One region of the Thauera sp. 63 genome, then DNA from elsewhere that is predicted to be linked to it. Evidence: predicted binding sites of a transcription regulator. Region 1 holds the regulator's gene; the other holds the start of a gene.
What was found. Region 1 encodes sigma-54, which starts transcription at its own class of promoters, with help from an activator protein. Its sites were predicted from a motif close to TGGCACGCTTNCTGCTNA; they were not measured.
Positions count from the first base shown of each region.

Region 1 (6,448 bases):
CATGCCGACGAGCACGCGGCCGAAGTCCGAGCCGTGGTTGCGGTAGTGGAACAGCGAGATGTTCCAGTCCGAGCGCAGGTTGGAGAGGAAATTCATCAGCGCGCCGGGCCGCTCGGGAAAAACGAAGCGATAGACGACCTCGTTCTCGGCCTGCGGCGAGTGGCCGCCCACCATGTAGCGCACGTGGGTCTTGGCCAGCTCGTCGTCGGTGAGATCGAGGGCGGGCAGCTCGTGGCGCTCGAGCATCTCGACCAGGCGGCCGGCCTCGTTGCGGTTGTGAACCGTGACGCCGACGAAGATGTGCGCCTGCCTGGCGTCGGCGTAGCGATAGTTGAACTCGGTGATGTTGCGGTTGCCGAGCACGCTGATGAACTTGCGGAACGAACCCGGTTTCTCCGGAATCGTCACCGCCAGCACCGCCTCGCGCTGTTCGCCCAGTTCGGCGCGTTCGGCGACGAAGCGCAGGCGATCGAAGTTCATGTTCGCGCCCGAGGCCACCGCGACCAGGCTCTTGTCGCGCAGCTTGTGGCGCCTGGCGTATTCCTTGGCGCCGGCCACGGCCAGCGCGCCCGCGGGCTCCAGGATGGAGCGGGTGTCTTCGAACACGTCCTTGATCGCCGCGCAGATCGCGTCGTTGTCGACCACGATCATCTCGTCGACGTACTGCTGGCACAGGCGGAAGGTCTCCGCGCCCACTTCCTTGACCGCCGCGCCGTCGGCGAAGATGCCGACCTGATCGAGCGCGACACGCTTGCCCGCCGCCAGCGACTGGGTCATCGCATCGGCGTCGACGGCCTCGACGCCGATGATCTTCGTCTCCGGACGCAGGCGCTTGATGTAGGCCGCCACGCCGGCGATCAGGCCGCCACCGCCGACGCAGCAGAACACCGCGTGGATCGGCTTCGGATGCGCGCGCAGGATCTCCATGCCCACCGTGCCCTGGCCGGCGATCACGTCCGGGTCGTCGAAGGGATGGACGAAGGTGAGCTTCTCTGCCTTCTCGAGTTCGAGGGCGTGCGCGTAGGCGTCGGAGTAGGACTCGCCGGCGAGCACGACCTCGCCGCCGCGCGCCTTGACCGCGTCGATCTTGATTGCCGGCGTGGTGCTCGGCATCACGATCACTGCGCGCACACCGAGCTTGGCCGCCGACAAGGCCACGCCCTGGGCGTGGTTGCCGGCGGAGGCGCAGATCACGCCGCGCTTGAGTGCCTGCGGAGACAGCTTGGCCATCTTGTTGTAGGCCCCGCGGATCTTGAAGCTGAACACCGGCTGCATGTCCTCGCGCTTGAGGAAGATGCGGTTGTGCGCGCGCGCGGACAGATTGGTGGCGAGGTCGAGCGGCGTCTCGACGGCAACGTCGTAGACCTGCGCGTTGAGGATGCGCTCGAGATAATCCGTGGGGGTGCTCATGAGGGGGCTCGCGGTGAAGCTGAAGCAGCAAAGGGATCGAGGGTAGCAGCCGATGCGGCGCTGCGGCAAGGCGGGCTGTCACGACGCCGCGCGGCGGAACGCGACGGGGTGCGAGTCAGGCCTTGGGGTCGTGGCCTTCGGCCTGCATCAACCGCATCTGGCGGTCGATGAGTTCCTGCATCGTGTCGACGCCGCGCAACTGCAGGATCGTCGAGCGTACGGCCGCTTCGAGTAGCACGGCGAGGTTGCGTCCCGCGGCGACGGGCAGCACGACCCGCGCCACCTTCACGCCGAGGATGTCCTTGACCTCCTGCTGCAGGGGCAGGCGGGAGGGGTCGCCCGCGCCCGGCTGACGGCGCTCCAGGTGGCAGACCAGGCGCAAGCGCATCTTGCGCCGGCAGGCCGTCTCGCCAAAGATGGTGCGGATGTTGAGGATGCCCAGGCCGCGGACTTCGATGAAGTCCTGCAGCATCGGCGGGCAGCGTCCTTCGAGCACGGTGGGGGCGACGCGCGAGAACTCGACGACGTCGTCCGCCACCAGGCCGTGGCCACGCGAGATCAGCTCCAGCGCGAGTTCCGACTTGCCTGCGCCCGAATCGCCGGTGATCAGCACGCCCACACCGAGCACGTCCATGAAGACGCCGTGCAAGGAGATCTTCTCGGCCAGTTCCCGTGACAGGTAAAGGCGCAGCTGGTCGATCACGCCGGCCGCGGGCTGCGGCGTGGTGAACAGGGCGACGTCGTGGGCCTCGCAGATGCCGTGGATGATGTTCGAGGCAGCACAGCCGTCGGCGATGATGATGGCCGGTGGCCGGGTCGACAGGATCTCGTTGAGGTGATGGGCGACCTTGTCGGTCGTCTGGCGCCGTGCCCAGGCCAGCTCGGCGGCGCCAATGATCTGCAGGCGCGTGGGGTGGATCAGGTTGAGGTGGCCGACGAGGTCGGCCGGCCAGATACGCTCTTCAGCGACGGCCAGCGTGGCGTCGAGACGTCCGCTGACGTGGGTGAGTTCAAGGCGCTCGCGCTGGGCCTCAAACAGCCTCGCGACGCTTGTCTGCCGCATCGGTACCCCAGTCGAGGAACATCTGGTGGATGTGTTCGGCGTCGGGCGCGTTCAGCAGTGCCTCGCGGAAGGCGCGGTCGCTGAACATCTGCGCGAGCTCGGACAGGAGCTGCAGGTGGGTCTCGTTGGCTTGCTCGGGCACCAGCAGCACGAACAGGAGATTCACCGGGCGGCCATCGGGCGCATCGAACTGCACCGGGGCAGCCAGGCGCAGGAAGGCGCCGGCCGCTTCCTTCAGGCCCTTGATGCGGCCATGCGGGATGGCGATGCCCTGGCCGAGGCCTGTGGAGCCCAGCCGTTCTCGAGCGAACAGGCTGTCGAACACCAGAATGCGGGCGATGCCCTGGTTGTTCTCGAAAAGCAGCCCCGCCTGTTCGAAGACACGCTTCTTGCTGCTTGCATCGAGATCGACCACCACATTGGACAGTGGCAGGAGTTGAGGTATCAGGCTCATTCGCAGTGGAGCTTGCGCAGCGCCGTTGCCGCTGGCGCCGCGCTGGGCGATCGGACGGACCGGGATGCGTTGAAGCCGCGTCTTGAAAACGCGCGCATTATACCCACACCCCGGACATAAAACCGCAACCTGGCAATCAGGCTTCCGGCTCCTGATGCTTCAGGGCTTCGTGGTTGTGGTCGGCCATCTTCTGCTTGTATTTCTGCACCTGACGATCGAGCTTGTCAGCCATCGAGTCGATGGCGGCGTACATGTCTGCGTCGTCGCTTTCGACGAAGAGATCCTTGCCGCGCACGTGCAGCGTGACTTCGGCCTTCTGCTTCAGCTTTTCGACGGAGAGGATCACCGCCACGCTGGTGACGTTGTCGAAGTGGCGGATGACGCGGTCAAGCTTGGTGCTCACGTAGTCACGGATGGCCGGGGTGACCTCGACGTGGCGCCCGGTGATGTTGAGATTCATGGTAACTCCTGTTGTTGTCAGATCGATTTGCGCAGACTGACCGGCGGGATATTCAGTGATTCGCGGTACTTCGCGATGGTGCGTCGTGCGACCACGATACCCTGCTGGCCCAAAACTTCTGCAATCCTTGCGTCGGACAGCGGCTTCTTGCTGTCCTCGGCGTCCACCAGTTGACGAATCAGCGCCCGAATCGCCGTGGAAGAGGCCGCTCCGCCAGTGTCGGTGGAGACGTGGCTGCCGAAGAAATACTTGAGTTCGAACACACCGCGCGGCGTCGCCATGTATTTCTGCGTCGTGACGCGCGAAACGGTGGATTCGTGCAGTTCGAGCTGGTCCGCGATCTCCCGGAGAGTGAGTGGCCGCATCGCCACGTCTCCATGATCGAAGAACTGCCGCTGCTGGTCAACGATGGCTTGGGAGACCCGCAGGATGGTGTCGAAACGCTGCTGGACGTTCTTGATCAGCCAGCGTGCTTCCTGTAACTGGCCGGTCAGGCCGCCGCCCTGGCCGCGGTTCTGCTGCAGCAGGCTGGCGTAGAGCCGGTTGACGCGCAGGCGCGGCATCGCGTCCTGGTTGAGGCTGACGGTCCAGCGTCCGCGGATCTTGCGCACGATGACGTCAGGCAGCACGTAGCGCGTCTCGGAGACGGAGTGGCGCGAGCCCGGATGCGGGTCGAGGCTGCAGATCAGAGCGTGGGCAGCGCGCAGCTGGTCGTCGTCGCAACCGGTGTGTTTCTTGAGGCGCGCGAAGTTGCGCTCGGCGAGCAGTTCGAGATGCTGGTCAACGATCTCGAGCGCGAGCATCTGCGTCGGCGTCTCGGGCATCGCTCGCAGCTGCAGCGACAGGCATTCCTGCGGGCTGCGTGCGCCGATGCCGGCAGGGTCGAGGTGCTGTACGTGGCGCAGCGCGATGGAAAGCTCGTCGAGGTCGATGTCGAGCTCGGGTGGCAGCAACTCGAGCAACTCCTCGAGCGGCTGGTGCAGGTAGCCGTCGTCGTCCAGCGCCTCGATGATGAAGCGCACCAGCGCGCGGTCGCGGTCGGAGAGCGGCGACAGCGCGACCTGCTCGTCGAGGTGGTCGCGAAGCGACAGCTCGGCCGCCTGGAACTCCTGGAAGTCGGTGTCGTCGTCATCGTCGCGCTTGGCCTGGGCGCCACTGCCGACGTTGGACCAGTCGATGCCTTCCTCGTTGTCCTCGCGATCGTTCGCCTTTCCTGCTTCGCCGTCGCTGGTGGCCTCGGCGCTGGTTTCGCGTTCGCGCTCGCGCTCACGTTCGGCAGGCGGGGTGCTGGTGGCGAGACCGGGCTGCGGCACGAAGTCGTCGATCTCCTCGCGCTCGAGCATCGGGTTCTCGAGCAGGAAGCGCTCGATCTCCTGGTTCAGCTCGAGCGTGGACAGCTGCAGCAGCTTGATCGACTGCTGCAGCTGAGGCGTCAGCGTGAGGTGCTGCGAGAGCTTGAGCTGGAGGCTGGGTTTCATTCGGGCGCTAGAGGCGGAAATGTTCGCCGAGGTAGACCTGGCGCACCTTCTCGTTGGCGATGATCTCGTCAGGCTGGCCGCTGGCGAGCACGCGACCCTCGCTGATGATATAGGCGCGATCGCAGATGCCAAGCGTCTCGCGCACGTTGTGGTCGGTGATGAGCACGCCGATGCCGCGTTCCTTGAGGAAGCGGATGATCTTCTGGATATCGATCACGGCGATCGGGTCGACGCCGGCGAAAGGCTCGTCGAGCAGGATCAGGCGCGGATCGGTGGCGAGCGCGCGGGCGATCTCGCAGCGGCGGCGTTCGCCACCCGACAGGGAGATCGCGGTGTTGTCGCGCAGGTGGGTGATGCCCAGTTCCTCGAGCAGTTCCTGCAGGCGCTCGTCGATCTGGCGTGACTCCAGCCCCTGCAGTTCGAGCACCGCGCGGATGTTCTCGGCCACCGTGAGCTTGCGGAACACGCTCATTTCCTGCGGCAGGTAGGACAGGCCGAGGCGGGCACGGGCGTGAATCGGCAGGTGGGTGAGATCCTTGCCGTCCAGCCCGATCTGGCCACCGTCGGCACGCACCAGGCCGACGATCATGTAGAAGCAGGTGGTCTTGCCCGCCCCGTTGGGGCCGAGCAGGCCGACGACCTCGCCCGAGCCGACCTCGAAGCCGACGTCGTGCACCACCGTGCGCGCCTTGTAGCGCTTCTGCAGACCGGCGACCTTAAGCAGACTCATCGTAGGGCTCTTTCAGCAGCTTGCGGATCAGGTCGGGCGCAAAGCCGCGGGTTTGCAGGAAGCGCGCCTGCCGGGCCCACTCGCGGGGGTCGGTCGGCGGCTCGCGGAAGCGGCCATGCAGCACGCTGCGGGCACGCTCGATCTCGGACTCGGTACATTCGCCGGCGATGGCCTCGTCGATCAGTTCGCGCTCGATACCGCGACGGGCCAGCTCGTTGCGCAGCCGGCTCGCGCCAAAACGCGCGGCCTTGCCGCGCACGAAGGCTTCCGCGAAGCGGCTGTCGGACTGCAACCCGAGTTCGCCCATGCGTGCGATGACGACCTCGACCTCGTCGGCCTCGCCATGCGCGGCGAGCTTGCGCGCCAGCTCGGCGCGCGAATGATCGCGGCGGGCGAGGTGGCGAAGGGCGCGCTCGCGCAGGCTGGGCTCGGCCATGGCGTCGGGCGCTCAGGCCTCGGCGGCTGCCGCAGCGGGCGTCGCCGGCGGCATTTCAGGCAGACCGACCGCGACGCGGACCCTGTTCTCGATCTCGCGCGCCAGCGCAGGGTTGTTGCGCAGGAACTCGCGCGAGTTGTCCTTGCCCTGGCCGATCTTGTCGCCCTTGTAGGCGTACCAGGCGCCGGACTTGTCGACGATCTTGTGGTCGACGCCGAGATCGATGATCTCGCCTTCGCGCGAGATGCCCTCGCCGTACAGGATGTCGAAGTGCGCTTCCTTGAACGGGGGCGAGACCTTGTTCTTCACCACCTTGACGCGGGTCTCGGACCCGACGACCTCGTCGCCCTTCTTGATCGTGCCGGTGCGGCGGATGTCCATGCGCACCGAGGCGTAGAACTTGAGCGCGTTGCCGCC
Region 1 covers NZ_AMXC01000011.1:21,327-27,774, forward strand. Annotated here, with positions in the region: gene ilvA (threonine ammonia-lyase, biosynthetic) at 1-1,410, opposite strand, end outside; gene hprK (HPr(Ser) kinase/phosphatase) at 1,526-2,473, opposite strand; gene ptsN (PTS IIA-like nitrogen regulatory protein PtsN) at 2,442-2,927, opposite strand; gene hpf (ribosome hibernation-promoting factor, HPF/YfiA family) at 3,064-3,387, opposite strand; gene C664_RS11340 (RNA polymerase factor sigma-54) at 3,405-4,865, opposite strand; gene lptB (LPS export ABC transporter ATP-binding protein) at 4,873-5,595, opposite strand; gene recX (recombination regulator RecX) at 5,582-6,031, opposite strand; gene recA (recombinase RecA) at 6,044-6,448, opposite strand, start outside.

Region 2 (6,448 bases), on a different contig from region 1:
ACCCGAAGGTGCGCGCCGCCTATCTGGGCGAGATCGCCTGACCCCGGCGCCCGACCCGAACGCTCGCCGTCCTGGCGCTGGCCTTGGCCCTGGCCGCGCTGGAAACAGCCGGCAGGCAGTGCATTCGTTGTTCCGAATATAATCCTTCGCCCAAGGAGAACAACGCATGAAGCACATCCCCCCCAAGGAAGCCTATGCCTTCCTGCAGGCAAACCCGGAAGCGCTGCTGATCGATGTGCGCAGCGAGATCGAGTACCTGTTCGTCGGCCATCCCGTCGGCGCGATCCACGTCTCGTGGAACGACGGCCCGGACTGGGAGGTGAACCCGCACTTCGTCGGCGAGGTCAGAAAGCTGGCCGGCAACGGCGGCAAGCGCCCGATCCTGCTGATCTGCCGCTCGGGTAACCGTTCCGAGACGGCAGGCCATACGCTGATCGAGGCCGGCTTCGAAGAGGTCTACAACGTGCAGCATGGCTTCGAGGGCGAACTCGACGAGCGCCACCACCGCAACTCGGTGAATGGCTGGCGTTTCGACGGTCTGCCGTGGGAGCAGTGCTGAGGCGCGCACCACCGCGCTGACCGGACCGCGTTCGGCGCAGCCGTCGCCTCAGCGACCGTCCAGACTGCGGCGGTACTGGATCGCCTCCGCCACATGCGCCGCGCCCGGCTGCGCGGCACCTGCCATGTCGGCCAGCGTGCGCGCCACCCGCAGGATGCGGTGATAGGCGCGCGCCGAGAGATCCAGACGATTCATCGCCTGCTGCAGCAGGGCTGCGCCCGCCGCATCCGGCAGGCAGAAACGTTCCACACCGCGGCTGTCGAGCCGCGCATTCACGTCGCCCTGGCGTTCCATCTGCTGCGCCCGCGCCTGCACCACGCGCGCCCGCACGTCCGCTGACGAGGGCGCCGGGACCGCCGTGGCGAGCTCCTCGTGCGCCAGCACCGGAACCTCGACCACCAGGTCGATGCGGTCCAGCAGCGGCCCGGAGAGTTTTCCGCGATAGCGGGCAACCTGTTCGGGCGTGCACCTGCAGGGCTTTCGCGGGTGTCCCGCATAGCCGCAGGGACAGGGATTCATCGCTGCCACCAACTGGAACCGGGCGGGGAACTCCGCACGTCTGCGGGCGCGCGAGACGCTGATATGGCCTGTTTCCAGCGGTTCGCGCAGGGATTCGAGCACACGGCGGTCGAACTCGGGCAACTCGTCGAGGTAGAGCACCCCGTTGTGGGCCAGCGAGATCTCGCCCGGCCGCGGCGTCGCCCCGCCGCCCACCAGTGCCGCCGCCGAGGCCGAGTGATGCGGACTGCGGAAGGGGCGCTGGGCCCAGCGCGACGCATCGAAACTGCCTTCGAGTGAACACACGGCCGCGGTCTCGAGCGCTTCATGTTCGAGCATGGGTGGCAGCAGGCCGGGCAGCCGCTGCGCCAGCATGGACTTGCCCGTGCCCGGCGGACCGAACAGCAGCAGCGAGTGCGCGCCCGCGGCGGCTACTTCCAGCGCACGGCGCGCCTGGAGCTGCCCGCGCACATCGGCAAGGTCGGGCGCGCACGCCGTGGCGGCAGCGGCCGGATTGTCGAGCACGGTCGGCGGCAGCGGCGTGTGGCCATTGAGGTGCGCCGCCACCGCACACAGGCTGGCCGCCGGCAACACGGTCGCGGTACGCGCCAGCGCCGCTTCGGGCGCGTTGGCCGTCGCCACCACGAGACTGCGCCGCGCACGCCCTGCGGCCAGCGCCACGGCAAGCACGCCGCGCACCGCGCGCAGCTCGCCATTGAGCGACAGCTCGCCGCAGAACTCCAGCCCGTCGAGCAGCCTGCCGGCGACCTGGCCGGAAGCGACAAGAATGCCCACGGCGATCGCCAGATCGAAGCGCCCGCCCTCCTTCGGCAGATCGGCAGGCGCCAGATTGACCGTGATGCGCCGCTGCGGGAACTCGAACTGCGAGGTCTGAAGGGCCGCACGCACCCGGTCGCGCGCCTCGCGTACCTCGGTGTCGGGCAGGCCGACGAGACTGAAGGCGGGCAGGCCGTTGGCCAGATGCACCTCGACCGTGACCTCCGGCGCGTCGAGACCATCGAGTGCGCGGCTGCGCACGAGTGCAAGCGACATGCGGCTCTCCAGACTGGGCGGGGGGCCAGTCTAGCGGAGAACACACTAATGACAAACAGATAAGCCGGACGACATGTCCGGCACCGGAGATCAGGCCGGCTTGTCACCCTCGCCGGCGAGGCGGCGCTCGAGCTCGACAACGCGGGCTTCCAGATCGGCAACCTTCTGGCGCGCATGGGCCAGCACTTCGCGCTGCACCTCGAATTCCTCGCGGGTCACGAGGTCGAGCTTGCCGAAGGCGCTGCCGAGCATGGCCTTGACGTTCTTCTCGATGTCGCGGGCGGGGCTGTTGGCCGCCAGTTCGGAGAGTTTGGAGCCGATTTCGTCGAGAAAGCGCGGAGTAGCCATGATCGGTAGTGAAGTGCCGGTTGTAGACGGTCGAAGTCTAGCACGCCCGCCAAGACTGCCCGGCGTCGGCCGCGGACACCGCGCCGATGCCGATGCACCACATCGGTGCATCGCGTCCCGCTTTCGTGCGCGATTTCATCTCGCACCGCAGCAACGCCGCCTGAAAAGCGCCATCGGCGCATGTGAAACCCGCATGAACACTGGATTTCACGAAGCTGGCACGCGGCCTGCTAAAGGTTGTTCGTCGGAACCCCTCATCTGTCTCAGGAGAAAACAACCATGCACAAGACCCTTGTCGCCGCTGCCCTCGCCGCCGCCCTTCCCTTCGCGGGGGCAGCCCACGCCGAAGAGAGCCCCTTCTCCGCCAACGTGGGCATCGTGTCGGACTATGCCTACCGCGGCATCAGCCAGACCGACGAGCGTCCGGCCCTGCAGGGCGGCTTCGATTATGCGCACGCGAGCGGCTTCTACGTCGGCGTGTGGGGCTCGAACGTCTCCTGGCTCAATGACGTCGACACCACCGACTCGACCGGCAACAGCCTCGAGATCGACCTCTACGCCGGCTACAGCGGCGAAGCCGGCCCGATCGGCTACGACGTCGGCCTGCTGCAGTACTACTACCCGGGCAGCTACAGCTCGACGTGGAAGACCGAGACCGGCCTGACCAAGCCGAACACGCTGGAGGGCTACATCGGGCTGTCGTGGGAGTTCCTGTCGTTCAAGTACTCCTACTCGTTCACCGACCTGTTCGGCCTGCCGGACTCGGAAGGCAGCCAGTACTACGACCTGGGCGTGTCCTACGAACTGGGTGGCGGATTCAACCTCGACGCGCATTACGGCTACAACGACCTCAAGGGCGGTGACGACTACAAGGACTGGAAGCTCGGCGTGACCAAGGAGCTCGGCGGCTTCGAGTTCGGTCTGCACTACGTCGACACCGACATCAAGGACGTCGATCTCGCCGATGAGCGCTTCATCGTGTCGGTCAGCAAGTCCTTCTGATCACCCCGCCAGCTGAACGGGAGAAAACCATGAAATTCATCGCTGCGATCATCAAGCCCTTCAAGCTCGACGAGGTGCGCGAAGCGCTGTCCGCCATCGGTGTGCAGGGCATCACCGTCACCGAGGTCAAGGGCTTCGGCCGCCAGAAGGGCCACACCGAGCTCTACCGCGGCGCCGAGTACGTCGTCGATTTCCTGCCCAAGGTGAAAGTCGAGGCAGCCGTGTCCGACGACCTCCTGGACCAGGCGATCGAGGCCATCGAGAAGTCCGCCGCCACCGGCAAGATCGGCGACGGCAAGATCTTCGTCTTCGAACTGGAACAGGCCATCCGCATCCGCACCGGCGAGACCGGCCCGGACGCGCTGTAAGGGAGATCATCAAAATGAAGAAACGCTTTGCACTTCTGCCGGCGCTGGCCCTCGGTGGCGCGCTTGCCGGCGCATCGGGCGGCGCCTTCGCCCAGGAGGCCGCCGCCGCTGCGGTCGAGGTCAACAAGGGCGATGTGGCCTGGATCATGACGGCCACCCTGCTCGTGCTGATGATGGCCCTGCCCGGCCTCGCACTGTTCTATGGCGGCCTGGTACGCGCCAAGAACATGCTGTCGGTGCTGATGCAGGTCATGACCGTGTTCTCGCTGAATGCCCTGCTGTTCGCCATCTACGGTTACAGCCTGGCCTTCACCGAAGCCAGCCCCTTCATCGGCTCGCTGGACAAGATCTTCCTGTCCGGGGTGACGATCGACACGCTCGCAGACACCTTCACCGAGACGGTGAAGCTGCCCGAGTTCGCCTTCATCGCGTTCCAGGCCACCTTCGCCGGCATCACCGGTGCGCTCATCGTCGGCGCCTTCGCCGAACGCATGAAGTTCTCCGCGGTGCTGATCTTCTCGGTGATCTGGTTCACCTTCTGCTACCTGCCGATCTGCCACATGGTGTGGGGCCCGGGCGGCTACCTGCTGGAGGACGGCGCGCTCGACTTCGCCGGCGGCACCGTGGTGCACATCAACGCCGGCGTCGCCGGCCTGGTGGGCGCCTACATGGTGGGCAAGCGCATCGGCTTCGGTCGCGAATCAATGGCGCCGCACAGCCTGACGCTGACCATGGTCGGTGCCTCGCTGCTGTGGGTGGGCTGGTTCGGCTTCAACGCCGGCTCTAACCTCGAAGCCACCTCGGGCGCCGCGCTGGCCTTCATCAACACGCTGGTGGCCACGGCTGCCGCGGTGCTGGCCTGGTCGCTGGGTGAGGCACTGCTGAAGGGCAAGCCCTCGATGCTGGGTGCGGCGTCGGGCGCGGTGGCCGGCCTGGTCGCCATCACCCCGGCCTGCGGTTCGGTCGGCCCGATGGGCGCCATCGTCATCGGCCTGCTGTCGGGCTTCATCTGCCTGTGGGGCGTGAATGGCCTGAAGCACATGCTCGGCGCGGACGACGCACTCGACGTGTTCGGGGTGCATGGCGTGGGCGGCATCGTCGGCGCCATCCTGACCGGCGTGTTCGCGGCCCCGTCGCTGGGCGGCACCGGCGGCGAGGACTTCGCGATGGGTGCGCAGGTGTGGATCCAGACCTGGAGCGTGATCATCACCATCGTGTGGTCCGCCGTGGTCGCCTTCGTCGCCTACAAGATCGCGGACGTCCTGGTCGGCCTGCGCGTGCCGGAAGAGGAAGAGCGCGAGGGCCTGGATATCACCGCCCACGGCGAAACCGCCTACCGGATGTAAGCGGGAACGATGTCACCTGCGGAGCCGGTCCTCCCCGGCTTCGTTTTAACGCGGCGCTCCACGGGGCGCCGTTTTTTTTCGCGCCGGGTGTACGCAAAGAAAGCGGGGCGGCCCGAAGGCCGCCCCGATCGCATTCCTCGCCCTGCGCGAACGCGGGAGCAGGACGCTCAGACCCGCGGCACCGGCACGCCGGGATTGACGCACAGCGCCTGGTTGAGGGCGACGATCGCCTTCTTGTAGTCGCTGCGCTCGATGATGAACTGCATGTTCACCTGGCGCAGGGTCTGCGACACGCAGTTGACGTTGACGCCCGCGTCCGCCAGCGTCTGCGCCGCGCGCGCGAGCACGCCGGGAATGCTGATGTTGGAGCCGATCGCGCACACGATGGCGCTGGGCTTCACCGTCACTACTTCGTAGCGCGCCTCCAGCTCGGCGATGAGCTCGGCCGTCACCGAGCTTTCCCACAGCACGTGGGCGATCGAGTTGGCGTTGGTGGCCTTCAGGATGTACGAGATGCCGTGCCTGCAGAAGATCTCCATCAGCCCCAGGTCGAAGCCGACGGTGCCGACCATGCTGGGGTCGTGGATCTCGACCAGCGTGACCTTGTCGCTGCCGGTCACCATCTCGACGCGGGCGCGTTCGCCCACGTAGTCCTTGGTGATCAGCGTGCCCGGATGGTCGGGCTCGAAGGTGTTCTTCAGGCGGATCGCGATGCCGGCCAGCTCGATCGGCTTGGCCGCCTTCGGGTGGATGGCCTCCATGCCGACGTCGGCGAGCTGGTCGGCGACGTCGTAGTTGGTCGCCCCCACGACCACCGCATTCTCGAGGCCGACCAGATTGGGGTCGGCGGAGGACAGGTGGAACTCCTTGTGGATGACGGCTTCGGCGGGGCGCAGCTCGACGGCGATCTTGCTGAAGGTGACCTCGGAATAGCCGCGGTCGAACTCGCGCATGATGCCTTCGGTACCCTTGGTGTAGCCGGTGGCGACGATGACGTTGTTGGCGAGATCCAGGCCCTTGAAGCTGTTCTGGATGCGCTCGTCGATGGTCCAGGCTTCGTCGTCGTGGAAGCCGGCGAGATCGAGCAGGATGGCCTTGACGCCATTGGCCTTGAGCATCTCGACACTGTTGAACGCGCTGTGCGACTCGCCGATCGAGGCCAGCACCTCGCGCGCGGCGAGCAGCACGTCCTTGCGACTGATGTAGCCGCTGGCGAGCACGTGGTGCATGGCCTCGAGGTACTTCTTGACCTCGCCGATACGGGTATCGACGAA
Region 2 covers NZ_AMXC01000012.1:9,361-15,808, reverse strand. Annotated here, with positions in the region: gene C664_RS11885 (ABC transporter ATP-binding protein) at 1-41, shown strand, start outside; gene C664_RS11880 (rhodanese-like domain-containing protein) at 167-559, shown strand; gene C664_RS11875 (YifB family Mg chelatase-like AAA ATPase) at 608-2,110, opposite strand; gene C664_RS11870 (accessory factor UbiK family protein) at 2,201-2,458, opposite strand; gene C664_RS11865 (TorF family putative porin) at 2,738-3,460, shown strand; gene glnK (P-II family nitrogen regulator) at 3,490-3,828, shown strand; gene C664_RS11855 (ammonium transporter) at 3,843-5,174, shown strand; gene C664_RS11850 (aspartate kinase) at 5,342-6,448, opposite strand, start outside.
Region 2: the regulator sigma-54 is predicted to act here: its motif matches at 2,675-2,692, upstream of C664_RS11865 (TorF family putative porin).